DNA from 3 places in the Bradyrhizobium sp. CCBAU 45394 genome. Region 2 is predicted to be linked to each of the others. Evidence: riboswitches for the same ligand, from Rfam matches in the RefSeq annotation. Region 2 holds a riboswitch; each other region holds the start of a gene.
The links. A riboswitch is a leader RNA that binds a small molecule or an ion and turns the genes downstream of it on or off. The one in region 2 is predicted to bind S-adenosylmethionine.
Positions count from the first base shown of each region.

Region 1 (8,038 bases), on a different contig from region 2:
GTTACGCAAAACACCTTCGTGGTGAACTGGAGCAAGGGCCGCAGCAGCGTGGTCGGCCTGCCGGCGGTGCCGGACCGCGCCTCCATCGTGTTCGACGATCCCGTCATCAACCGGCTCGACGGCAGCGTGCAGGTGCCGCTCGCGCGCGCCAAGCAGGTCGAGCTGCACGGGCGCCTCGCGGACGGATCGCCGTCCGATCATCCCGTGATCGAGACCGTGCTCCACGTCGCGCAGGGCAGCATCCAGGGTGTTCACCCCTTGCTCGCCGAGCCGTTCGAGGCGGACACGCGCGCCAAGGTCACCGGGCTCTCCGACCTCACCCCAAAGCCATGGCCGCAACGCTTCCGCGAGATCCAGGCCGTCGGCGGCCATATCGAGATCGTGCAGTCGCGGATCCAGCAGGGCGAGATGATCGCGGTCGCGGCCGGCACGCTCGGGCTCTCGGCGAATGGCCGACTCGACGGCGAATTGCAGATGACGGTGACGGGCCTCGAGCGCGTGATCCCGGCGCTGGGTATCGAGAAAATGCTGGAAGAGGGTGTGCCGCAGGCAACCCTCGACCGCGTCGCGCCCGGCGTGAAGTCGCAGGATCTCAACAATCTGTTCGGCGCGCTCGATCGCGCCGTTCCCGGCCTCGGCAAGGTCATCAAGCAGAACGCCAATGCCGGCGTCGCCGCCGGCATCAATTCGATCGGCACCGAGAGCACGCTGGAAGGCAAGAAGGCCCGCAGCTTCCCGCTGAAGTTCGTCGACGGCGCCGTGCTGCTCGGCCCGGTCAAGGTCGGCCAGATTCCGCCGCTGTATTGAAACCTCTCTCGTCATTCCGGGGCGATGCGTAGCATCGAACCCGGAATCTATTTCGCCGCGTGCGCTGTGGCCCAATGGATTCCGGGCTCGCCCTTCGGGCGCCCCGGAATGACAGGAGCTACGGCTTCTTCAGCGCCGCATGCGGCCGGCCGAAGTCCGGCGCCGCCGAATCCTGGCCGATCTCGACGATGCCGCGACGGATGGCGCGGGTGCGGGTGAAGTGGTCGAACAGCGCTTCGCCGTCGCCGCGCCGGATCGCGCGGGTGAGTTTTGCCAGATCCTCGGTGAAGGTGCCGAGCATCTCCAGCACGGCTTCCTTGTTGGCGAGGAAGACGTCGCGCCACATCGTCGGGTCGGACGCCGCGATGCGGGTGAAGTCGCGGAAGCCGCCGGCGGAGAACTTGATCACTTCCGATTCCGTCACCTGCGCCAGCTCGTCGGCGGTGCCGACGATGGTGTAGGCGATCAGATGCGGCAGATGGCTGGTGATCGCGAGCACGAGATCATGATGATCCGGCGTCATCACCTCGACCTTGGCACCCATCGCAGCCCAGAAGGCGCGCAAGCGATCGGTGGCCGACGCGTCGACGCCTTCCGGCGGGGTGAGGATGCACCAGCGGTTGATGAAGAGCTCGGCAAAGCCGGAATCCGGCCCCGAGTGCTCGGTGCCCGCCACGGGGTGCGCCGGCACGAAATGAACGGTCTTCGGCAGATGCGGCGCCATGTCCCTGACGATCGCGCCCTTCACAGAGCCGACGTCGGAGACGATCGCGCCGGGCTTCAGATGCGCGGCGATCTCCTGCGCCACCGGTCCGCAGGCGCCGACGGGAATGCAGAGGATGACGAGATCGGCATCCTTCACCGCTTCCGCATTGGTCGCCACGACCTGATCGACGATGCCGAGCTCGAGCACGCGCGCGCGCGTCTTCTCCGAGCGCGCGGTGGTGACGATCTCGCCGGCCAGGCCCTGGAGCTTCGCAGCGCGCGCGATCGAGCCGCCGATCAGGCCGAAGCCGATCAGGGCGATGCGCTGGAAGTGCGGCTGTACGCTCATTTGCCGGCCATGAAGTCGCGCAAACCGTCGACGACGAGGCGGTTGGCCTCCTCGGTGCCGATGGTCATGCGCAGGGAATGCGGCAGGCCGTAATTCTTCAATGCCCGCAGCACGAGGCCTCGCTTCGTGAGGAAGGCGTCGGCGTCGTCCGAGGTCCTGCCCCTGTCGGTCGGGAAGTGGATCAGCACGAAATTGGCGACGCTCGGCGTTACCTTCAGGCCGAGCTTGCCGATCTCTTCGGTCAGCCAGTTGCGCCAGGTCTCGGTGAACTGCTTCGACATCGCCTGATGCGCGGCGTCCTCGATCGCGGCGACCGCGGCGTACATTGCCGGCGTCGACACGTTGAACGGACCGCGGATGCGGTTGACCGCGTCGATGATGTGCTCGGGGCCGAACATCCAGCCGATGCGCAGCGCGGCGAGGCCGTGGATCTTGGAGAAGGTGTGCGTCACCACGGTGTTCTCCGTGGTGGCGACGAGCTCGATGCCCATCTCGTAATCGTTGCGCGAGACGTAGTCGCAATAGGCGGCGTCCAGCACCAGCAGCACGTGCGAGGGCAGGCCGGCGCGCAGGCGCTTGACCTCGTCGAACGGAATATAGGTGCCGGTCGGGTTGTTCGGATTGGCGAGCCACACCAGCTTCGTCTTCGGCGTCACAGCCTTGAGGATGGCGTCGACGTCGCAGGTGAGGTTCTTCTCCTGTGCGATGACGTTCCTGGCGCCGACCGCCATGGTGGCGATCGGGTAGACCAGGAAGCCGTGCGTGGTCGAGATCGCCTCGTCGCCCTGGCCGAGATAGGTGTGGGCGAGCAGGTTGAGGATCTCGTCCGAGCCGGCGCCGCAGATGATGCGGTTGGGGTCGAGGCCGAAGGTGCGGCCGATGGCTTCGCGCAGCACCCGCGAGGTGCCTTCCGGATAGTCTTCCAGATGATCTGCCACCTTCTTGAAGGCCTCGATCGCCCTGGGCGAGGGGCCGAACGGCGTCTCGTTGGCCGAGAGCTTGAACACCTTGCGGCCCGGCTCCGGCACCGGGCTCTTGCCGGGCGTGTAGGGCGCAATATCGAGAATGCCGGGGTTCGGCACGGGGCGGGACATCTTCAACTCCGGAATGGCAGGCGGCTCGTAACTTACGATTTCGACCCGGTCGGGGGCACCGTATAGCGCGTCGCGTGGCTGCCGACGAGGGCCGTGGAGCGCACCGAGGCCCCCGCCTCGATCAGGGCAGCCTTGATCTTGTCGATGCTGCTCGCGCTCGTGACCGAGACCAGCAGCGCGGCGCCATCGAAGGCGGTATCGGGCACCGCCACGATGTCGGCGAGCGGCGACAGCGCCCGCGCGATCTCGGCATTCCACCCCGAGACGCGCACGCTGAAAGTCTCCACCTCCGTCACCAGGGCACTGTCGGCGACGCGCGAGATCGCGAACACGGGCAGCGCGGCCGGATGGTCGGCACGCTCGACGAAGGGCAGCCGCGCGATGATCTTCGGTGCGCCTTCTGCTTCCAGCTCCAGCCACCACGGGGTGCGGCTGGAAGTCGCCGAGACCAGCGCCAGATCGCCCTTGGATTTCGCGACCGCCTCGACCGCGGCCTGCGCGCTGAAATGCGCGACGTAAGGCACGGTGAAGCCGAAATGGAATCGCACGGAATCGCGCATCGCGGGCTCGCTCACCGAGATGTCGGCATGCACCGCGAACGGCGCCTGCACGTAAGTGAACGTCGCGATGATGACGCGCCAGATGCTCTCGACCGTGTCGAGCGGCAGGATGCCGCGATGGCGCTCCACGATCCGCCGCATCATGTCGGCCTCGCGCGCAGGCCGGAACGCCGAGCCCACCTCCTGGGTCTGCTTCACCTGGATCAGGCGGTCGATGATGTCGCCGCGCTGCATCAGGAGGCGATGCATGCCCTCGTCGATCGCGTCGATCTCCTTGCGCAATTCCTGCAACGATGGTGGCGCGGGCGGACGTTGGGACATATCTGGCAAGTGCTGTTGAGAGGCGTTCCAATGCGGGTCCATCAGGTCGGACCCGCCGCGGTCGATGTCTTGATTAGGCAGTCGGAGCGGCGAAAGCAAAGAGAAATGCAAAGGGAAATCGGGCCTTTTCGGCTGACGCGACGGGGACGAATTTGGTCAATCAGGACCGTATCTTGACGAAAACCGTCCAAGCCGTTAAGTTTTGCCTGTTCCGTGGTCATTTGAGCCGGCCGGCTTGCAGCCACGTTAAAAAACTCGCTAAACAGGCCGGGGACGCTTCCGATCCCGGCCGAACCTATCGTTCAGGCCGGGTTTTTTATGGCCTGATGCAAGTAGCGGTCTGAAGTCCGATCGCAAACGAGGTCGATGGTCAGATGGTTGGCGTCACGTCGATATCCAATCCCGCGATCAGTGCCGATGAGCGGTCGCATGAGGTGGATCATCCGAGCTCGCTCGTCGCGCATTTCGGCGCTGATCAGCCGTTGCCGCTCGACTGCGGCATAGATCTCACCCCGTTCCAGATCGCCTACCAGACCTATGGAGAGCTCAACGCCGATCGCTCCAACGCGATCCTGATCTGCCATGCGCTGACCGGCGACCAGCATGTCGCCAATGTGCACCCCGTCACCGGCAAGCCCGGCTGGTGGGAAACCCTCGTCGGTGCGGGCCGTCCGCTCGATCCGAGCCAATACTTCATCATCTGCGCCAATGTGATCGGTGGCTGCATGGGCTCGACCGGGCCGGCCTCGATCAATCCCGCGACCGGCAAAGTGTGGGGCCTGGATTTCCCGGTCATCACCATCCCTGACATGGTTCGCGCGCAGGCGATGCTGATCGACCGGCTCGGCATCGACACGCTGTTCGCGGTGGTCGGCGGCTCGATGGGCGGCATGCAGGTGCTGCAATGGACGGCGGCCTACCCCGAGCGCGTGTATTCCGCGCTGGCAATTGCCTGCTCGACGCGGCACTCGGCGCAGAACATCGCCTTTCACGAGCTCGGTCGCCAGGCTGTGATGGCCGATCCCGACTGGCACAATGGCGGCTACGCCGATCGCGGCATCCATCCGCATCGCGGCCTTGCGGTCGCACGGATGGCGGCGCACATCACCTATCTCTCCGACGCGGCGCTGCATCGCAAGTTCGGCCGGCGCATGCAGGACCGCGACCTGCCGACCTTCTCGTTCGACGCCGACTTCCAGGTCGAGTCCTATCTGCGCTACCAGGGCTCGTCCTTTGTCGAGCGCTTCGACGCCAACTCCTATCTCTATCTGACGCGCGCGATGGACTATTTCGACATCGCCGGCGACCATGGCGGCGTGCTGGCGAAGGCGTTCGCGGGCATCAAGACGCGCTTCTGCGTGGTCTCCTTCACCAGCGACTGGCTGTTCCCGACCTCGGAATCGCGCGCGTTGGTGCATGCGCTGAATGCGTCGAGCGCGCGGGTATCGTTCGCCGAGATCGAGACCGATCGCGGCCATGACGCCTTCCTGCTCGACGTGCCCGAATTCTTCGACATCGCCCGCGCCTTCCTGGAATCGGCCGGCAAGGCGCGCGGACTCAACGGCAGGGGTGGCTAGGATGTCAGTGCAGGAAGTGCTGCCGCTGGGCGGCCTTAGCGCGGGACAGTCCGGTCATTTTCGCGCCGACCATCTGCTCGTCGCCGAGATGGTCAAGCCGGGCTCCAAGGTGCTCGATGTCGGCTGCGGCGACGGTGATCTGCTCCAGCTTCTGGAGACCCGCGGCATCGACGGCCGCGGCATCGAATTGTCGCGCGAGGGCGTCAACCGCTGCGTCGCCAAGGGCCTCGCGGTGGTGCAGGGCGACGCCGATACCGACCTCGTGAACTATCCCGATGATGCCTTCGACTACGTGATCCTGTCGCAGACGCTCCAGGCGACGCGGCAGCCGCGTGTAGTGCTGGAAAATCTCCTGCGCATCGGCCGCCGCGCCATCGTCTCGTTCCCGAACTTCGGCTTCTGGAAGATGCGGCTCCAGCTCCTGATCGGCGGCCACATGCCGCGCACCGAGAACCTGCCGGCGACCTGGTACGACACCGCCAACATCCACTTCTGCACCATCAAGGATTTCGTCGAGCTCTGCGACGAGATCAACGTCAAGATGGAACGCTCGGTGGCGCTCGATCTCTATGGCCGCCCGGTGCCGCTGAACCTGCCCTGGTGGGTGTGGAATATGTTCGGCGAGCAGGGCGTGTTTCTGCTCACGCGCGGGCAGGGGAAGTGACGCCGTAGGCGTCATTCCGGGGCGGCACGAAGTGCCGAACCCGGAATCTCGAGATTCCGGGTTCGCTCTTCGAGCGCCCCGGAATGACTGGGTAAACTAATGCGCCGCCACCGACCTCGGATCGCGCGCCGGCCAGCGACCTGCTTCCACCAGCGTGACGAACCGCTCCACGGTCTCGTTGAACAGCGCGGGCTCCTCGAGGTTGAGCACGTGCCCCGACTTCGGAAACATCGCGAGGCCCGCGGCCGGAAGATGCTTCTTCAGGAACAGGCTCGGCCCGACGCAAGGGTCATCCTCGTCGCCACAGATGATCAGCGCCGGCGTCGCGACGCCCCTGATCGCGTCCGTCGTGGTGTAGATCGAGGGACGGCCGCCCTGGAAGCCGCGCATCGTGCGCGCCGATCCCCTGGCATCGTGCCGCGCCAGCGCGGCGTAGAAATCGGCGTGGCCGCGTGGGTCCTTGACCAGGAAGGGAATCCGGCTCGGCGCCTCGCGCGTGACTTTTGCCACCTCCGTGGAGCCGAGCGTCTCGAATTGCTCGGCATTGGCGCGGCATTGCCTGCGCCAGGCGTCGAGATTCTCGATCTCCGAACCGGAGCCGACGCCGGCGAGCGTCATCGACAGCGCCCGCTGCGGCGCGTTCAGTCCGATCTGGAGCGACGAATAGGCGCCCATCGAGAGCCCGACGAGATGCGCGCGGTCGATCCTGAGATGATCGAGCACCGCGAGCGCGTCGGTGTAGAAATGCGTGTAGGTGTAGACCTCGCCCTCAGGCACGTCCGACGGCGTGTAGCCGCGCGCCGAATAGGTGATGCAGCGGTGGCCGCGCGAGAAGTAGCGCATCTGCGGCTCCCAATTGGTGTAGTCGGCCGCGAACTCGTGCAGGAAGATGATCGGCGTTCCCTGGCCCGCTTCCTCGAAATAGATGCGGACGTCGTCCCTGGTCGTGGCGTGGGGCATTAACCGTTTCCCTCTCTTCTAGCCGCAGATGGAGGATCGCAGTTAATGCTGTTGTCCGCAATGCGGCAGCGTCAGGCCGGCACCGACACAAAATCAACCCAGCTATTCACCGGCACGGTGTCTTTTTCTCGCCACATGGGGCGGCTTAACGGCCCGAGGGATGTCGGCCGCGCACGGGCCGGCTGGGAAGTGGGGGTGTCAACGAAGGATGACTAATGTTCGAGTTGTTTGCGTCTCGCCTGTCGCGTTGTGTTGTCGCGCTGGCGCTGTTCTTCGCGGCGGTCGCCGCGTTCTCGTCTCCGGCCTCGGCACGGCCGCATCGTCATAGCGCAGAGCGGCACGCTTACGCGCATCACGCCAGCAGATATCATCATTACCGGCACCAGGCCCGCAGTTCGCGCTTCGAGCGCAGCGCGGCGCAGTTGCAGGCCGGCGGCTTCATGGACACGCAGGCCAGCTACGATCCGAACGCCAATAGCGGCGGCATGGGTGACACGCGCTATCTGGGCGGCGGTGAAATGGGCATCGGTGGAAACGTGAGCCGCGCCGGCAAAGTGAGCCGCGCCCGTAACATGAGCCACGCTGTCAACAAGAGCAGCGCTGGCGACAATGGCAACGCCGGCAACATGGGTATGAGCAGCGGCTTCGGCGGCGGATCGGGCCTCGTGTCCGAGGCGCGCCGTTATCTCGGCGGCAACCCGACCGGGCGTGGCAGCCTGTGGTGCGCGCGCTTCATGAACATGGTGCTTGAGAAGACCGGCCACCGGGGCACCGGCTCGGACATGGCGAATTCATTCGCGCGTTACGGCACGCGTGTCTCCGGCCCGCAGGTCGGTGCCATCGCGGTGATGTCGCGCGGCGGCCGGGGCGGCCACGTTGGCATCATCACCGGCGTCGACGCGCAGGGAAATCCGATCATGATCTCCGGCAACAACGGCAACCGCGTCCGCGAGGCGCCGGTCTCGCGCGGCCGCATCTATGCGTATGTGATGCCGAACTGA
Region 1 is NZ_LBIX01000012.1:102,093-110,130, forward strand. It holds gene WN73_RS07655 (DUF2125 domain-containing protein) at 1-807, shown strand, start outside; gene WN73_RS07660 (prephenate/arogenate dehydrogenase family protein) at 926-1,861, opposite strand; gene WN73_RS07665 (pyridoxal phosphate-dependent aminotransferase) at 1,858-2,955, opposite strand; gene WN73_RS07670 (chorismate mutase) at 2,988-3,836, opposite strand; SAM riboswitch at 4,040-4,119, shown strand; gene metX (homoserine O-acetyltransferase MetX) at 4,211-5,413, shown strand; gene metW (methionine biosynthesis protein MetW) at 5,415-6,077, shown strand; gene WN73_RS07685 (alpha/beta fold hydrolase) at 6,174-7,037, opposite strand; gene WN73_RS07690 (NlpC/P60 family protein) at 7,253-8,038, shown strand.
Region 1: it holds a riboswitch for S-adenosylmethionine, as region 2 does, so the genes downstream of both, metX (homoserine O-acetyltransferase MetX) here and WN73_RS03505 (metallophosphoesterase family protein) in region 2, are expected to answer to the same signal.

Region 2 (8,038 bases):
GAGATGTTCGAGGCGCGCGTGCGCTATTCCGGCACCGCGATCGGCACGCAGCTCGGCTTTCTCGTCGCCGGCTTCACGCCGCTGGTGAGCGCGAGCCTGGTCGGGGAGGGGCCGAACGGCTGGGTCCCCGTCGCGATCTTCGTCGCCTGCTGCTGCGTGATCTCGGCAGCCGCTGCGGCGACGGCGCGCGAAACCCACACCGTCGACATCGCCGATCTCGGCAAGCGGCGCGCTTGAGTGAAGACGAGGCACGCATGCTGACCAGCGCAGTTCAGACCACGAGTGGCCCCGTCGTCGGCACCACGCAGGCCGGTATGCGTGCCTTCAAGGGCGTGCCGTTCGCAACCGCGCCGCGCTTTGCCAAGGCAATGCCGCCGAAAGCGTGGACGGAGCCGCTCCGCTGCACGGGCTACGGCGCTTACGCGCCGCAGCCGGGCCATCTCGATCATGCGGACGAGGCTGCCTGTCTCAGCCTGAACATCTGGACGCCGGCAGAGGCCGATCGGCCGCTGCCGGTGCTGGTCTTCATCCATGGCGGCGCCTTCGTCACCGGCGGCGGCGCCGACTATGACGGCGCATTCCTCGCCGCGCACGGTCCGGCGGTGATCGTCACCATCAACTACCGGCTCGGCCCGCTCGGATTCCTGCAATTGCATCGCCTTGGGCTCGGCGAGGCCAACAACCTCGCGATCTCGGATTCGCTCGCCGCCCTCGACTGGGTGCGCGCCAATATCGCGGATTTCGGCGGCGATCCTGACGCGATCACGCTGTCCGGCCAGTCGGCCGGCGCCTCGATGGTGATCGCGCTCGCAACCCTGCCGCAGGCCAGAGGCAAGTTCATTCGCGCCCTCGCGCTCAGCGCGCCCGGGCGGAACATCATGAGCGCCGATCATGCCGACGACGTTGCACGCCGCGTGCTTGCCGAGCTCGAATTAGCGTACGACCCAACCGCGATTGCCTCTTTGCCACTGCCAAAGCTCTTCGCGGCGGTGGAGCGCGTCAGTCGCGGGCTTGCGGACGAGACCGAACAAGGCACCGTGTTCGGCCCGGTGCTCGACGGAATCGTGATTCCGCGCGAGCCGCGGGACGTCTTCGCCGAAGGAACCTTGCGCGACATTCCGCTCTGGCTCGGCTCCTGCCGCGACGAGATGGTGATGTTCCTGAAGAGCACGCCGCCGGCCGCGATGATCCGCACCACCGAACGACAAGTGCGCGCCGCAGTCGGCGATGCCGGCTGGCAACGTCTGCTGGCGTATTACCGCGCCACAGCGCGCGTCGACGAGGATCCGTACGAGGCGCTGCTGTCCGACGCGTTCTGGCATCGCCCCATGGCAGATCTTGCGCGGCTTCATGCCGCGGCTGGCGGCGCGGTGTGGCTGAGCCGGTTCGACCATCGCCCGGCGCTGGAGCCGTTCCTGTCGCAGGGGCCGACCCACGGTGCCGACAATGCCTGCCTCTGGGCGCACCCGCCGGATTTCATCGACCGCCCGATCCTGAAGCGCAAGGGCGGGCCGATGACGCCCGAGGATATCGAGGTCGCCGCGCGGTTTCAGGCAAGCGTGCTGCGCTTCGTCACATCCGGCGCGCCCGACATCGCGGAAGCCTGGCCGCGGTTCGAGCCGGCCAAGGAGCCGCTCGCAATCTTCGGCCAGCCGTTCCACATTGTGCCTCTCAATGAAGGCGTGCGCTCCCGCCTGTGGGCGGAGCTGTCGGCCCAACGCGGCGCGCCGCAGGCTCCGGCCGCGCGAGCGAAGATCGGTTGATCGCAGCACCTTGGTCATGTAAGCGTTCGTCCAGCGCCGATTTGATCCTCAGCTTGCGGGCGCTTCTAAAAATGCAGCTAAAGAGACCCGCTATCCCTGCATCGTCCCGCATTGGGTGAATCGTCGGCCATCTCGAATGGAGAGGCCAAGTGAAATTTGCTGCCATCGCGGATGTGCACGGAAATCGTCCGGCGCTCGAAGCCGTCCTTGCGGACATTGCTGCGCTCGGCATCAACGAGGTCGTGAACCTGGGCGACCATGTTAGCGGTCCGCTCGAAGCGGCCCGAACGGCTGACCTGCTGATGGAGCGAGGCTTTCCGTCCATCAAGGGCGATCAGGACCGCATTCTCGTGGAGCTGTGGCAGGCCGGCACATCGGCGCGCAGCGATTTCCGAGAGCTCGAACGCAAGCATTTCGAGTGGATGGCAAGCATGCCGTCCACGCTCATGTATAGGGGGCGGGCGTTCCTGTGCCATGGATCGCCAGGGAATGATGCTGCGTTCTGGCTCGACCACATCGCGGGCGACGGCTGCCCGCGTCCGAGCCGGATTGATTCTATTGAGGCCGGCGCCGAGGGGATCGACGCCGAGATCATCCTGTGCGCACACACGCACATTCCGCGCGTGGTGCGTCTGAAGGATGGCCGGCTGGTCGTCAATCCCGGCAGCGTTGGATTGCCCGGTTACGACGGGAAGATGCCCGTTCCCTACGTGGTCGAGGTCGGCACCCCTCATGCGTGTTACGCAATTCTGGAGCATGCCAACAGAGGCTGGTCCGCGACGCTCCGCTACGTGGCCTACGACACCACGGCCATGGCAGCATTGGCGCGGGCCAGGGGAATGCTCACCTGGGCGAGCGCGATTGCAACGGGCTGGGTGCAGCGGGATCACCTGTAATCTGCTTCACACGCGAATGCGCCGAGTAACGCTAGATGAAGTGAGGCCTCGCTTCCGCGCGGCCCGCTTCGGAGCTGGCGATGATTGCTGCACTGGCAAGAGCAATATCCCGCGCGACGGGAACCAATGTCGATGTCGAGACTCTGAAAGTCGTCGTCATCTTCTCGGGAGCGGGCCTGCTGCTCTCACTCGTTGCTGCAATGATCTACGGACAGGCTGTCAACGCCGCCTTATTTTAGGCTCGTGCGCGTTCATCGCGCGCCTCGCCGCCTGTCCCGGCTGGTTCAGCGCAGGAACGGCACAGGATGGGCCGCGCGATGGAAGAAGTTGATCAGGGTGTTGATGTCGAACACCGGCAGACCCGACACCTCGGCGACGTCCCGCGAGAATGGGCACATGTTGGTGCACTCGAACAGGATCGCGCCGGGATTTTTGCAGGACGCCATGAAGGCTTCCGTCATCTCGATCATCTCGGCGCGCAGCACGTCAGTGTCCAGCTCTTCGCGGCCGAGAATGTAGGTTGCGGGAAACTGCGCATCGGGCTTCATGCCCTGGATTTGAACGAGAATGTCGTCCGGCGACCAGCCGACGCCGCGGAAGTGCCCTTCGTTCATGTGGTGGCCGCGTTCGGTGAAGATGCCGATGACCTTGCCGGGCGGCAGCATGGCGTGGATCAGCGGCGCCTGGATCAGGCTCGAGGTGAAGACCGGGATGTTCACGGCAGCCGCGAGCTGCTTCTGGAACGGCGCGAGGAAGCCGCAACTCGTCGTTATCGCTTTGACGCCGTCGGCTTCCAATTCGCGGGCCGCGGCGATGAACGGCTCGAGCAGGGTCGGATCGGGCTGGTCGCCCATGATCCTTGTGGCGTGCGCGCCGCGCACGATCTTGTAGCGCACCGGGAAGTCGTAGGAGAGCGCGTTGCCGATGTCGCCGCGCGGGCGCGGGAAGCGGGTATCGAGCATCAGAATGCCGATCGTCTCGCCGTAATTCGTGAAGCCGCCGCGGAGTTTCATGGTTCGTCCCACCGATTCGGGATGGTCGTGGCCGGCAGTCTAATGCGTTTCGTGAAACCGGCTGAGGAGGGACTTCCGCCGTTCGCTGCGCGGCTGGCGGATCATCTCCTCTGGCGTACCGATCCCGGCCATGACGCCATCATTCATGAAGCCGACGCGGGCTCCGGTACGGCTTGAGCACCGCGAATCCCCAGACATACATCGCGGATTGGCGCTCAGAACTGCACTTCGCCGGGAATGTCGTCCGCGCCGAGACCTACGGCTTCAAAACCCTTCAACATCCATTCGCGGGTCTGGCCCAGCGAGCGGTTGTAGTCGGCCCAGGCGCTGAGGAAGTCCTTGTAGCGCCGGTCGCTTTCGGCGCGGATGCCCATGTTGGTCGGCAGCGTGAGCAGCGGACGTGGCACCGCGAGCTCACCGAGCGTCGGGTTCTTCTTCAAGGTCGCGACCGAAAGCACCGCCAGCGAAATGTTGCAGTCCGCGCGTCCGGTTGCGACGGCGAGGATCGCCTCGTTGCGCTCCTTGAAGCCGAGGATCGTCGCCTTCGGGCAATAGCGGCGCGCGATCGTCTCGTGGGTCGAGCCGATGTCGACGGCGATCTTGACCTCGGGCTTGTTCAGCTCGGCCCAGGTTTGCGGCTTGGCAAAACCCTTCTTGGTGATGACGGTGAAGGAGTGCACCAGGATGGGCGTGGAAAAGTCGATGACCAGCGAGCGCTCCGGTGTCGGGTTCACGGCGAAGGCAAGGTCGATCTTCTCGGCCTGGAGATCCAGGATCTGGTTGCCCCAGGTCGATTCCAGCGTCTCGACCTTGGCACCGAGCTTGCCGGCGATGTCGTTCGCCATGTCGATGCAGGCGCCCGACCATTGATTGGTGGTGAGGTCCTTGTGGAAGTAAGGATCCTGGCCGGCGATGACGGCGATCCGCAGCACGCCGCTCTTCTTGATCCGTTCGAGCGTCGAGCCCGGCGCGGTGTCGGCCTTGGCCGAACCGGTTGCGGCGATCGCGGCTCCGGCGAGGGCGACAGTGGTGAGTGCATCCCTGCGATTCATGGCAGTCTCCTGGGCAGTCGCTTCTGGACATTCGAACCCGGCGTCTGGACTATTTCTGTATTCAGATTAAAATGCAATACGGTATTTTAAACTGGACAGGAAAGACAGGCCCGTGCGCGCTCTCTTCGTCGATGCCAATGACACCCTTGCCGCGGTGACCGAGAAACTGCTGCGCGGGGACAGCCTTCCGGTCGGCATCAACCGCAACCCCGCGATCACTCCCGACGACCTGCCACGCCTTCTTGACGGTGTTGAGATCATGATCGTCGACCATACCGCGGTGCCGACGGCGATTGCCGCGAAATGTCCTGCCCTGAAGCACGTCGTCTTCCTCGGCACCGGCGCGCGCAGCTACATGAATCCGGAGGAGCTGGGCCAGCGCGGCATCTCGGTTCACACCATCAAGGGCTATGGCGACACCGCCGTCGCCGAATGCGCGATCGCCCTGATGTGGGCCTCTGCAAAGAGCTTCGGAGAGATGGATCGCGGCATGCGCGAGGGCAATTGGCTGCGTCGCGATGCGCTGCAGCTCACCGGCAAGACGCTCGGCCTGATCGGCTTCGGCGGCATCGCGGCGGAAGCCGCGCGCATGGCGCTTGGCTGCGGCATGAAGGTGATCGCCTGGAACAGATCGCCGAAGACGCATCCGGGCGTCGAATTCGTCCCGCTGGACAAGCTCCTCGCGGACAGCCACGTCGTCTCGCTGCATCTGCTCCTCAACGACGAGACCAAGGGTTTCCTGTCGCGCGAGCGCATCGGGATGATGCGCCCAGGCAGCATCCTGATCAACACCGCGCGCGGCGCCGTGGTCGACGAGGAGGCGATGTGCGATGCGCTGCGCTCGGGCCACATCGCCCATGCCGGCCTCGACGTCTTCACCGTCGAGCCGCTGCCTCCAGGCCATCCGCTGACCAAACTGCCGAACGTGACGCTATCGGCGCATTCGGCGTTCCGCACGCCGGAGGCGAGCGACAACCTGATCGGCGCGGCGCTCGATCATTGCCGCCGCATCATCGCGAATGGGCGGTAGTGCAAACAGCAGGGGCGGGCATGACGCCTGCGCAGGGAGCGGGAAGCCTTTCGATCTTGCGCCTCCTGTTGGCCTGTCCTACGCCACCCGCGAACGACATTTTCGCGAGGCGCCCGAGCGCGTCGCCAAAGCCTGCAGGGAGCTGTCATGACCATTCGTAACACCCGCACCGGGGGCCAGATCCTGATCGATCAGCTCGTCGCCCAAGGCGTCGAGCGCGTCACCTGCGTGCCGGGCGAGAGCTATCTTGCGGCGCTGGACGCGCTGCACGACAGCCCGATCGACGTCATGATCTGCCGCGCCGAAGGCGGCGCCGCGATGATGGCGGAGGCCTATGGCAAGCTCACGGGGCGTCCGGGGGTCTGCTTCGTCACCCGCGGCCCCGGCGCGACCAATGCCAGCCACGGCGTCCACATCGCGATGCAGGATTCGACACCGATGATCCTGTTCGTCGGCCAAGTCGATACCGGCATGCGCGAACGCGAGGCGTTCCAGGAGCTCGACTACAAGGCCGTGTTCGGCACCATGGCGAAATGGGCGGTCGAGATCGATCGCCCCGACCGCATTCCGGAACTGGTCGCGCGCGCCTTCCGCGTCGCGATGCAGGGCCGTCCGGGCCCCGTGGTGATCTCGCTGCCGGAGAACATGCTGACCGAGACCGCCGCCGTCGCCGATGCCATGCGCATCGAGCCGGCGGTGAGCTGGCCCGCGCCCGCGGACCTTGAGCGTGTCAGCGCCATGCTCGCGAGCGCCAAGGCGCCGCTTGTCATTCTCGGCGGCTCGCGCTGGACCGATGAGGCGACCAGGAGCATCGCGCGCTTTGCCGAGCGGTTCGACCTGCCGGTGGCGACCTCGTTCCGCCGGGCCTCGCTGATCGACGCCGACCATTCGCATTATGCCGGCGATCTCGGCATCGGGCCGAGCCCGGGCCTGAAGGCGCGCATCGACGGCGCCGATGTCGTTCTGCTCATCGGCGGCCGCATGTCGGAGATGCCGTCCTCGTCCTACACGCTGCTCGACATTCCGACCCCGCAGCAGAAGCTGATCCACGTTCATCCGGGCTCCGAGGAGCTTGGCCGCGTCTATCAGCCGGCGCTCGCGATCCAGGCGACGCCCGCTGCGTTCGCCGCGGCGGTCGAGACGTTGAAGCCCTCCGGGGCGGTTGGCTGGAAGGGCGAGGCCGCCAAGGCACATGCCGATTACCTCGCCTGGACCGAGAAGGCGCGCGAGCTGCCGGGCACGTTCCAGTACGGCCAGGTCATGACCTGGCTGCGCGACCGGCTGCCGAAGGACGCGATCGTCTGCAACGGCGCCGGCAATTATGCCGGCTGGATCCATCGCCATCACCGCTTCCACAGTTTTGCCTCCCAGCTCGCCCCGACCTCGGGCTCGATGGGGTACGGCGTGCCGGCGGCGGTGCTGGCAAAGCGCCAATATCCGGATCGCACCGTCGTTGCCTTTGCCGGCGACGGCTGCTTCCTGATGAACGGCCAGGAGTTTGCGACCGCCGTACAGTACGACGCGCCGCTCGTTGTCATCGTCGTCGACAATTCGCAATACGGCACCATCCGCATGCACCAGGAGCGCGACTATCCCGGCCGCGTCGTCGGCACTCAGCTCAAGAACCCGGACTTTGCGATGTACGCCAAGGCGTTCGGCGGTCACGGCGAGCGCGTCGAGCGCACCGAGGAGTTCGCGCCGGCGTTCGAGCGCGCGCTGGCTTCGGGCAAGCCGTCGATCCTCCACTGCATCATCGATCCGCGCGCGATCTCGGTCGGCAAGGATTTTGTGCCGTCGGTGAAGGCGTAAACGATGCCCGAAGGCCGCCATGTCGCCATCATCGGAGCCGGCGCGGTCGGCGTGATCAGCGCCATCGAGGCGCTGCGCGAGGGCCATCGCGTCACGCTGATCGACCCCGGCGAGCCCGGTGGCGAACAGGCGGCGAGCTACGGCAACGCCGGCTGGCTCTCCTCGCATTCGGTGATTCCGCCGGCCGAACCTGGCATCTGGAAGAAGGTGCCGTTCTATCTGATGGACCCGCTCGGCCCGCTCGCGATCCGCTGGTCGTATTTGCCGAAGGCACTGCCCTGGCTGATCAAGTACCTGCTCTCGGGCTGGACCGAGGCGCGCGTGGAAAAGACCGCCTTCGCGCTCCGCGATCTCCTGAAGGACGCGCCGCTGCTGCACCGGAAGCTCGCGGAAGAAGCCGGTGTCCCCGAATTGGTCGAGCGCAACGGCGTGATGCATGTCTTCCCGTCGCGCGGCAACTTTGACCACGATCTCG
Region 2 is NZ_LBIX01000004.1:581,828-589,865, reverse strand. It holds gene WN73_RS03515 (MFS transporter) at 1-237, shown strand, start outside; gene WN73_RS03510 (carboxylesterase/lipase family protein) at 255-1,763, shown strand; SAM riboswitch at 1,787-1,865, shown strand; gene WN73_RS03505 (metallophosphoesterase family protein) at 1,913-2,659, shown strand; gene WN73_RS03500 (hypothetical protein) at 2,740-2,898, shown strand; gene WN73_RS03495 (aspartate/glutamate racemase family protein) at 2,944-3,672, opposite strand; gene WN73_RS03490 (transporter substrate-binding domain-containing protein) at 3,888-4,724, opposite strand; gene WN73_RS03485 (NAD(P)-dependent oxidoreductase) at 4,837-5,754, shown strand; gene WN73_RS03480 (thiamine pyrophosphate-binding protein) at 5,902-7,563, shown strand; gene WN73_RS03475 (NAD(P)/FAD-dependent oxidoreductase) at 7,567-8,038, shown strand, end outside.

Region 3 (8,038 bases), on a different contig from region 2:
CCGCGTCCGCGAAAACGATGCGAGTTGGACTCGCGGAGAGTCCCCCTCACCCGGATTGCATCTTCGATGCAATCCGGCCTCTCCCCGCACGCGGGGAGAGGCGAAGTGGCCGCGCCGTTCTCGTCACCCAATCGTCCAGACCAGCGGCGGACGGCCGCCTGCGGCCGGGCGCATGCGGATGCCGATATGCCGGCCGCAGCCGGCAGCCAATCCCTCGAACAATCCCTCCAGCACCTTGGCGCAGGCGCGGTGACAATCAGCGACGTCGTCCATCAGCTTCCAGCTCTGCTGGCGGATTTCGAAGGTGCCTTCGGACTGCGTCATCTCAGCATTGTCGTCCTGGGCAGCGAACAGCGCGTTCAGGAACGATGCGAATTCCCTCGCGCCGCCGCGGCTCGTCGCGAGTGCGGCCGCTACCTCGTCGAAATACTGCATCCCGATCAGCTTGCCGGTGAGATGCAGCAGATAGCCGGCGTCTTCCGGGCCGAACAGCTGCACCATCACGGGCGCGGCGGTGCGGACATATTCCATCGCATAGTTGCGATAGGCTTTTTCAAGCCGCGGTTTCGGCCAGCTCGCGACCGGCAGCGCCGGCGCGGTCTTCGCATCGAACGGCGGCGCTTCCAGATGCCGCGCGAACACCAGGCGCTGGTCGAGTTCGAGCGGATGGTCGTATTGATGATAATAGCCTTCGAGCCCGTCCTGGCCGTCGACGCTCTGCTTGGTGCAGACGAAGCCGAGGCGAAGATCTCCGAGCGCAACCCCGTTATTGGCGTGCCAGCCGCGCAGCATCGCGCGTGAGACTTCGCCCGGCACGCCGCAGATCGCGGTGCCCTTCCAGATCCAGCGCGGCGGCGGATAGCGGATCCAGGCCTTGACGTCGCTCTCATACATGTATTCGACATGCACGCCGCCGATCCAGTTGGAGAGGTAGTGATATTGCGCAGCCGCGACCGCCGGCGGCAGATGGCTGAGCCCGAGCTTTTCCAGCCCCGGCAGGAAGCGCTCCTGCTGCTGACGGCGGAACACGCGGAAGACGAACTCCGCGGCATCCGCGGTGCCGCGCCGCGTGACGACGGTGAGGATAAGGCCGGTGAAATAGGCGTGATAGAGATCGGCGACCGCGCGCCAGCGCTTCCATTGGGCTTCCTGCGCGGAGTCAGCTGCGGCGGTCATGTTCGCTCCCGGCTTGTTGTTTTACGGGAGTGTGTCATCGCGGCTGGGGCGGCGCAACCAGCCACAGACTCGGTGTCATCGCCCGGCGAAGACCGGGCGATCCAGTATTCCAGAGACAGTTATGATTGAATCGAGACGCCGCGGCGTACTGGATGCCCCGGTCGAGCCGGGGCATGACAGTTGGAGATGTCGCTACACCCGAAAATGTTTCGAGAGCTTCAAGCCCTGCGCCTGGTAGTTCGAGCCGATGCGCTGGCCGTACATCGCGTCGGGGCGGGCGAGCATCTTCTCGTAGACGAGGCGGCCGACGATCTGGCCGTGCTCGAGGATGAACGGCACCTCGCGCGAGCGCACCTCCAGCACGGCGCGCGATCCCAACCCGCCGGCACCGGCATAGCCGAAGCCGGGATCGAAGAAGCCGGCATAGTGCACGCGGAATTCGCCGACCAGCGGATCAAACGGCACCATCTCGGCTGCAAAGTCGGGTGGCACCTGCACGGCCTCTTTCGAGGCGAGGATGTAGAACTCGCCGGGATCGAGGATCAGGCTGCCGTCGGGCCGGGCCGAGATCGGCTCCCAGAAGTCCTCGACGGAATAGCCGGAGCGGCGATCGACATCGACGACGCCGGTGTGGCGCTTGGCACGGTAGCCGACGAAGCCGCTCGCCTTCTCGCCGGAGAGATCGACGGAGACGGCGACGCCGCCGGCCAGATCGGCATCGTCGATGTCGACAAGGCGCTCGGACGCATGCAGCGCATCGAGCTCGTCGGCATTGAGGATGGCGTCACCGGTGCGGAAGCGCACCTGCGACAGGCGCGAGCCCTCGCGCACCAGCACCGGAAATGTCTTCGGGCTGATCTCGGCATAGAGCGGGCCGTGATAGCCGGCGCCGATCATGTCGAAGCGGCGGGTGCCGTCGGCGATCACGCGGGTGAAGACGTCGAGCCGGCCGGTGGAGCTCTTGGGGTTCGCAGCCGCGACGATCTCCGGCGGCAGCGCCAGGCTCTCGAGCAGCGGCACGATGTAGACGCAGTTGGTTTCCAGCACCGCGCCGTCGGCAAGGCTGAACTCGTGCAGCTTCAATTCGTCGATGCGCTCGGCCACCGTGGCGCCGGGACCAGGCAGGAAGCTGGCGCGGACGCGATAGGCGATGTCTCCGAGGCGGAGGTCGAGGCTCGCCGGCTGGATCTGGCTTTCGACGAAATCGTATGCGGGCAGGATGAGGCCCGCCTCCGCCATCGCCGCGATCATGCGGTCGGGCAGGATACCATTGGCGTCGGCGGCGATCGTGAAGCTCAACCGGGGGTCCTCGTCAGGGGTCAAACGCATCCGGACGTGCGGGAAATACTAGCCTTTTACGGCTATCCGATGGACGCCTTGACGGAAAGGCCATTGCGGAATATGAGCATCACTTATCCCGTGGTGATTTGAGCCGGCCGGCTTGCAGCCACGTTAAATAAGTCGCTAAACAGGCCGGGGACCTCTGTGATCCCGGCCCGTGGATATATCCAGGCCGGTTTTTTTGTGACCGTTTTCGACGAGACGGTCATGTCGGAGGTACCTATGTCGAAGTCGCCTGCCACTTACCGTCCCGAAACCCGCCTGGTCCATTCCGGCACCCTGCGCTCGCAATTCGGCGAGACGTCGGAGGCGCTGTTCCTGACCCAGGGCTACGTCTACAACAGCGCCGAGGAGTGCGAGGCGCGGTTCAAGGGCGAGGATCCCGGCTTCATCTATTCGCGTTATTCGAACCCGACCATCTCGATGTTCGAGCGCCGCATGATCGAGCTAGAAGGCGCCGAAGCGGCGCGTTCGGCGGCGACCGGCATGGCCGCGGTGACGACCGCGATCCTGGCGCCGCTGAAGACCGGCGACCACGTGGTCGCCTCCCGCGCGCTGTTCGGCTCGTGCCTCTACGTCATTCAGGATCTGTTGCCGCGCTACGGCATCGAAACCACGCTGGTCGACGGCCTCGATCTCGACCAGTGGCAGCGGGCCTTGCGGCCGAACACCAAGACGTTCTTCCTGGAGAGCCCGACCAACCCGACGCTCGACGTGCTCGACATCCCCGGCATCGCCGAGATCGCGCACAAGGGCGGCGCGCGGCTCGTCGTCGACAACGTGTTTGCGACGCCGATCTGGCAGAGCCCGCTCGCGCTAGGGGCCGACGTCGTGGTCTATTCCGCGACCAAGCACATCGACGGCCAGGGCCGCTGCCTCGGCGGCATCATCCTGTCGTCGGAAGCCTTCGTCGCCGAGCACCTCCACAATTTCATGCGCCAGACCGGGCCGTCGATCTCGCCGTTCAACGCCTGGGTCTTGCTCAAGGGCCTGGAGACGCTGGCCGTGCGCGTGCGCGCGCAGACCGACACCGCGGCACGCGTTGCGGAAGTGCTGGCCGGCCATCCGAAGATCTCGCGATTGATCTATCCCGGCCGCGCCGATCATCCGCAGGCAGCGCTCGTGAAGAAGCAGATGCGCGGCGGCTCGACGCTGGTCGGCTTCGAGGTCAAGGGCGGCAAGGCGGCCGCGTTCCGCGTGCTCAACGAGCTCAAGCTTGCGAAGATCTCGAACAATCTCGGCGACGCCAAGAGCCTCGTCACCCATCCGGCGACCACGACGCATCAGCGCCTGAAGCCGGAAGACCGCGCCGCGCTCGGCATCAGCGAGGGCTTCATCCGCTTCTCCGCGGGGCTGGAGCATGCGGACGATCTGATCGAGGATCTGACGGCGGCGCTGGAGAGGGCGTGAGGCGATCGAGCTCCGTAGGGTGGGCAAAGCGAAGCGTGCCCACCATTCACCACCGAGCTGGCGATAGATGGTGGGCACGGCGCGCGAAGAGCGCGCCTTTGCCCACCCTACGGCTACGCAGCCGAACTACATCGGCCGGTACGCCCGCACGTCCCCGGGCACGTTGACCCCGAGCTTGATCTGGCCGACGGAGCGGATGATGTCGTCGCCGAGGAGCTGGGCGAAGCAGGCATAGCCCCAATCGTTCATATGCAGGCCGTCGGCGATCACGAAGCTCTCGACCGGGATCGATTGATTCTCGTGCCAGTCGCGCATCACCTCGAAGCGCGGGAAGATGCCGACGTGACGGAGCTCAGCGACCTTGCCGAGCAGCTTCACCATCTTGCCGGCACTCTCCTTGCGCTGGTTGACGGCCGGCGAATATTGCGGATCGACGAGCACGATATCGGCGCCGCCGGCGGCCTGGATGCGGGCGATGCCGTCCTCGACCATCTTGGCGGTGTCGCCGGGATCGAGATTGCGCAGCACGGCGTTGGTGCCGACCTGCCAGATCACCATGTCCGGATGCACGTCGATCACCTCCTTCTGGAGGCGCTTCATCATCTCGGGCGCGTCCTCGCCGCCGACGCCGGCATTGATGACGGTGATGTCCGCGGTCGGATATTGCCGGCGCAGCTGCGCCGCAAGACGGTTCGGATAGTTGAAATCGGGCGAGCTTGCGCCGTAGCCGGCGGTCGACGACGAGCCGAACGCGACGATCACGACAGGCTTGCCGGCGACGAGCTTGCCCGCGACATGCGGCAGCGAGCCCATCGCCTTCGCGCCGCCCTTCGGCGGCAGGCAGGGGACGCGGTTGAAGACGTCACCGGCGGATTTCGCGACCTGCTTCACCTTGTCGATGGCGCGCGCGGTGATGCCGCGCTGTTCGGGAGATGTCGCGGCGACGGTGGTCTGGGAGGGCGATGCCGGAGCGGGATTAGCGGCCTGCGCGGGCGCGGGCGTTGCCTGCGCGGCCTGCGCCTGCGCGCGCGACTGCGAAACAGGAGTCAGCAACAGCAGCGCCGCCGCCACGGGTGCTGCCAGCCATGCCGTCAGGCAAAAAGGGCGGATAGAACTCATTAACACTAGACCTCAATTTTGCTGCTGGGCCGGCCCCAGATGGGCTGCGTCGATCACGAACTGTGCCAACGCCCGGCCAAGGCAATCGTGGACCTGTTTCGCGAGCTCAGGCCCGCGGGACGGGCTGAACAGGTCGAACTGACCCTGATCATTCCACTGCCGCATGATCGCGAAACGGTCGAACAGCGGGATGTCGTGCTCCTGTGCCACCACCCGCATATTGTCGAGATAGGGCGGCACCGAGATCATGGTTTCGGTACGCGGGCTGTACTGCAAGTTCATCAACACGACGTCAGCCCCTGCATTTTGCAATGCGGAAACCCCTCCGGTCACCGCACCGCGAAAATCGTCGGGATCGATTGCTCGGATAGCATCCACGGTCCCGGTCTGCCAGATGACCAAAGTAGGCCTTTTTGCTTCCATCAGCTTAACGAAGCTGGCGGCCGCCTCCTCTGCCGTCTTCTTGCTCTGTATTTCTACGGAGACGTGCACAACTTCCGATGGCGACAGCTTGTCCTTCAAAATGGCCTGCATGCGTGCCGGATAGGAAGCGTCCTCGGAGGCCGGAATCGTGGTCGAACGGCTGCCGATGACCAGGATTTCGAGCGGTTTGCCGGCCTTGATGGCGTCGGCGACCTTGGGAAGCTGGCTTTCGCTGGTGAGCAGATAGGACGGCAATTCGCAGGCTGCGGGCGCGGCCGGAGCGGGCGGCGCAGCATCCTCCGCGCGCGCCGACGGCGCGGCGAGGCCACCGCATAGCAGGATCAGGCTCAGGAGAACCTTCGCCTTCATCAGCCCCCTCCCGCCAGATCGGCGTTGCCGACGGCGTTCTTGGTTTTCGCACCGCTCTTGTCAGCTACGCGCTTGTACCACGAAATCACCCAGGCCACGCCCCACATGATCAGGATTCCGGAGAGACTAATCACCGCATGCATGACGGCGCCGCCGGAGACCTCGGCCAGGATGAAATGACCGGCGAAGGCCAGGAACACGCCGAGGCAGAAGATCTCCAGGGAATGCGAGCCGCACAGGATCAGCGGCCGCAGCCAGGGCGATTTCAGGCCCGGCCAGTCGCGCGGCAGGAAGCGCACGGTGAGCGCTGCCAGCGCCAGGAAATGCGTGAAGCGCAGCACGTCGAGGTCGGTCTTGTCGATCGGATACATCCACTGCTCGAGCCGCTTCGGCATCAGATGCGAGAGCTGCGGCACATACCAGGTCAGCGTCACGTAGAACGCCGCGACGATATAGGCGATCGCGATCCACATCGTCACCGGTGAAGCCAGAATACGCGACATGCGCCGCGCACCTCCAAGCGCACACCATGCACCGAAGACGAACAGCAATTGCCAGGCCAGCGGATTGAACGCCCAGAAGCCGTTCGGATAGGCGGAGAAGTAGAGGTCGTATTCCCAGGTGACCGCGTAGAGCACGACCGAGAGGCCGAGCGTGACATCGGGCTTCCACTTCATCGACCACAGGATCAAAGGCAGCGCCAGCATCAGCACGATGTAGAGCGGCAGCACGTCCATGTTGACGGGACGGAAGCGCAACAGCAGCGCCTGCACGATGGTGACGTCGGGCTGCTTGAGAAAGTCCATGATGCCCATCTCTTCAGTGTAGAGCGGGTTCTCGAAGCTGGTCGCGACGTAGGAGATCTCGGCGAGGAAGATCGTGAACAGGAAGACGTGGGCGACATAGATCTGCCAGACCCGGCGCATGATGCGCGCGGTGGCGATGACGACGCCGCTCTCCAGCATCGCGCGGCCGTAGACGAAGGCGGCGGTGTAGCCGGAGATGAAGATGAATATCTCGGTGGCGTCGCTGAAGCCGTAATTGCGGATCGTGAACCAAGTCAAAAGACTCGACGGCAGATGGTCGATGAAGATCAGCCACAGCGCGAGGCCGCGGAACAGGTCGAGCCGGAGCTCGCGCTCGCCGATGGCGGGCAGAGAGATGGCCGGCGCGGCCGCACGCGGCTTTGCATCCGCAGGCTTGGCCCCCGCGATCGTCGATCCCGTCACTTGGTCCGCAATGGTCATCGGGGCCTGGAAACCCTCACACAAATCGCGACGTTATAGGGATTGTACCGGTCCGGCCGTCGTCTCGCAAAGCGGCCGGATCACATAAGGGTGTCTTTCTTTGGGGTGTCTTTCTCCGCGAATTCTGGCGGGACGATGTCGCGAAAGCCGCTTGCGGCGTTTGGTTCCCGGCCGGGTTTTCGTTATGATGGCAGCCATGTACCGCGCCGTGACCCGCCAGATCGAAGTGACCGTCGAGCCGAACTTTGTTCCGGAACAGTCGTCGGCCGACCGCTCCCGCTACTTCTGGTCCTACACCATCGTCATCACCAATTCGGGCGAGGAGACCGTGCAGCTCAAGACGCGGCACTGGATCATCACCGATGCCACCGGCCGCCAGCAGGAGGTGAAGGGCGAGGGCGTGGTCGGCGAGCAGCCGACCCTGGCCCCCGGCGAGCGCTTCGAATACACCTCCGGCGTGCCGCTTTCGACCGCCTCCGGCTTCATGACCGGCCGCTACCAGATGGTCAGCGAAAGCGGCGAACGCTTCGAGATCGACGTGCCGACGTTTTCGCTGGATAGCCCGGACAACAAGCGGGTGTTGAACTAGGGGCGGGGCCGTGGGGTGGGCAAAGCGAAGCGTGCCCACCATTTCGGTGGTGACGCGGAAAGATGGTGGGCACGCTTACGCTTTGCCCACCCTACGATGTCCGAGCACTTGGCAGGCTGTTTCCCCGTCGTCATTGCCAGCGCAGCGAAGCAATCCAGACTGCCACTGCGGAAAGACTCTGGATTGCTTCGCTGCGCTGGCAATGACGGACGATAGAGTTACGCGTCCTCCACGCCCGCCTCATCGGGCGTGAAATCGTACACCGACGAGCAGAACTCGCAGGTGACAACGACCTTGTCGTCCTTGACCATCGCGGCGCGATCGTCCGGCGAGAAGCTCTTCAGCATCGCGGCGACCGCATCGC
Region 3 is NZ_LBIX01000175.1:173,213-181,250, forward strand. It holds gene WN73_RS36110 (hypothetical protein) at 124-1,176, opposite strand; gene WN73_RS36115 (2'-deoxycytidine 5'-triphosphate deaminase) at 1,369-2,505, opposite strand; SAM riboswitch at 2,586-2,665, shown strand; gene WN73_RS36120 (O-succinylhomoserine sulfhydrylase) at 2,740-3,927, shown strand; gene WN73_RS36125 (SGNH/GDSL hydrolase family protein) at 4,054-5,046, opposite strand; gene WN73_RS36130 (SGNH/GDSL hydrolase family protein) at 5,059-5,838, opposite strand; gene WN73_RS36135 (OpgC domain-containing protein) at 5,838-7,085, opposite strand; gene apaG (Co2+/Mg2+ efflux protein ApaG) at 7,282-7,674, shown strand; gene WN73_RS36145 (Hsp33 family molecular chaperone) at 7,893-8,038, opposite strand, start outside.
Region 3: it holds a riboswitch for S-adenosylmethionine, as region 2 does, so the genes downstream of both, WN73_RS36120 (O-succinylhomoserine sulfhydrylase) here and WN73_RS03505 (metallophosphoesterase family protein) in region 2, are expected to answer to the same signal.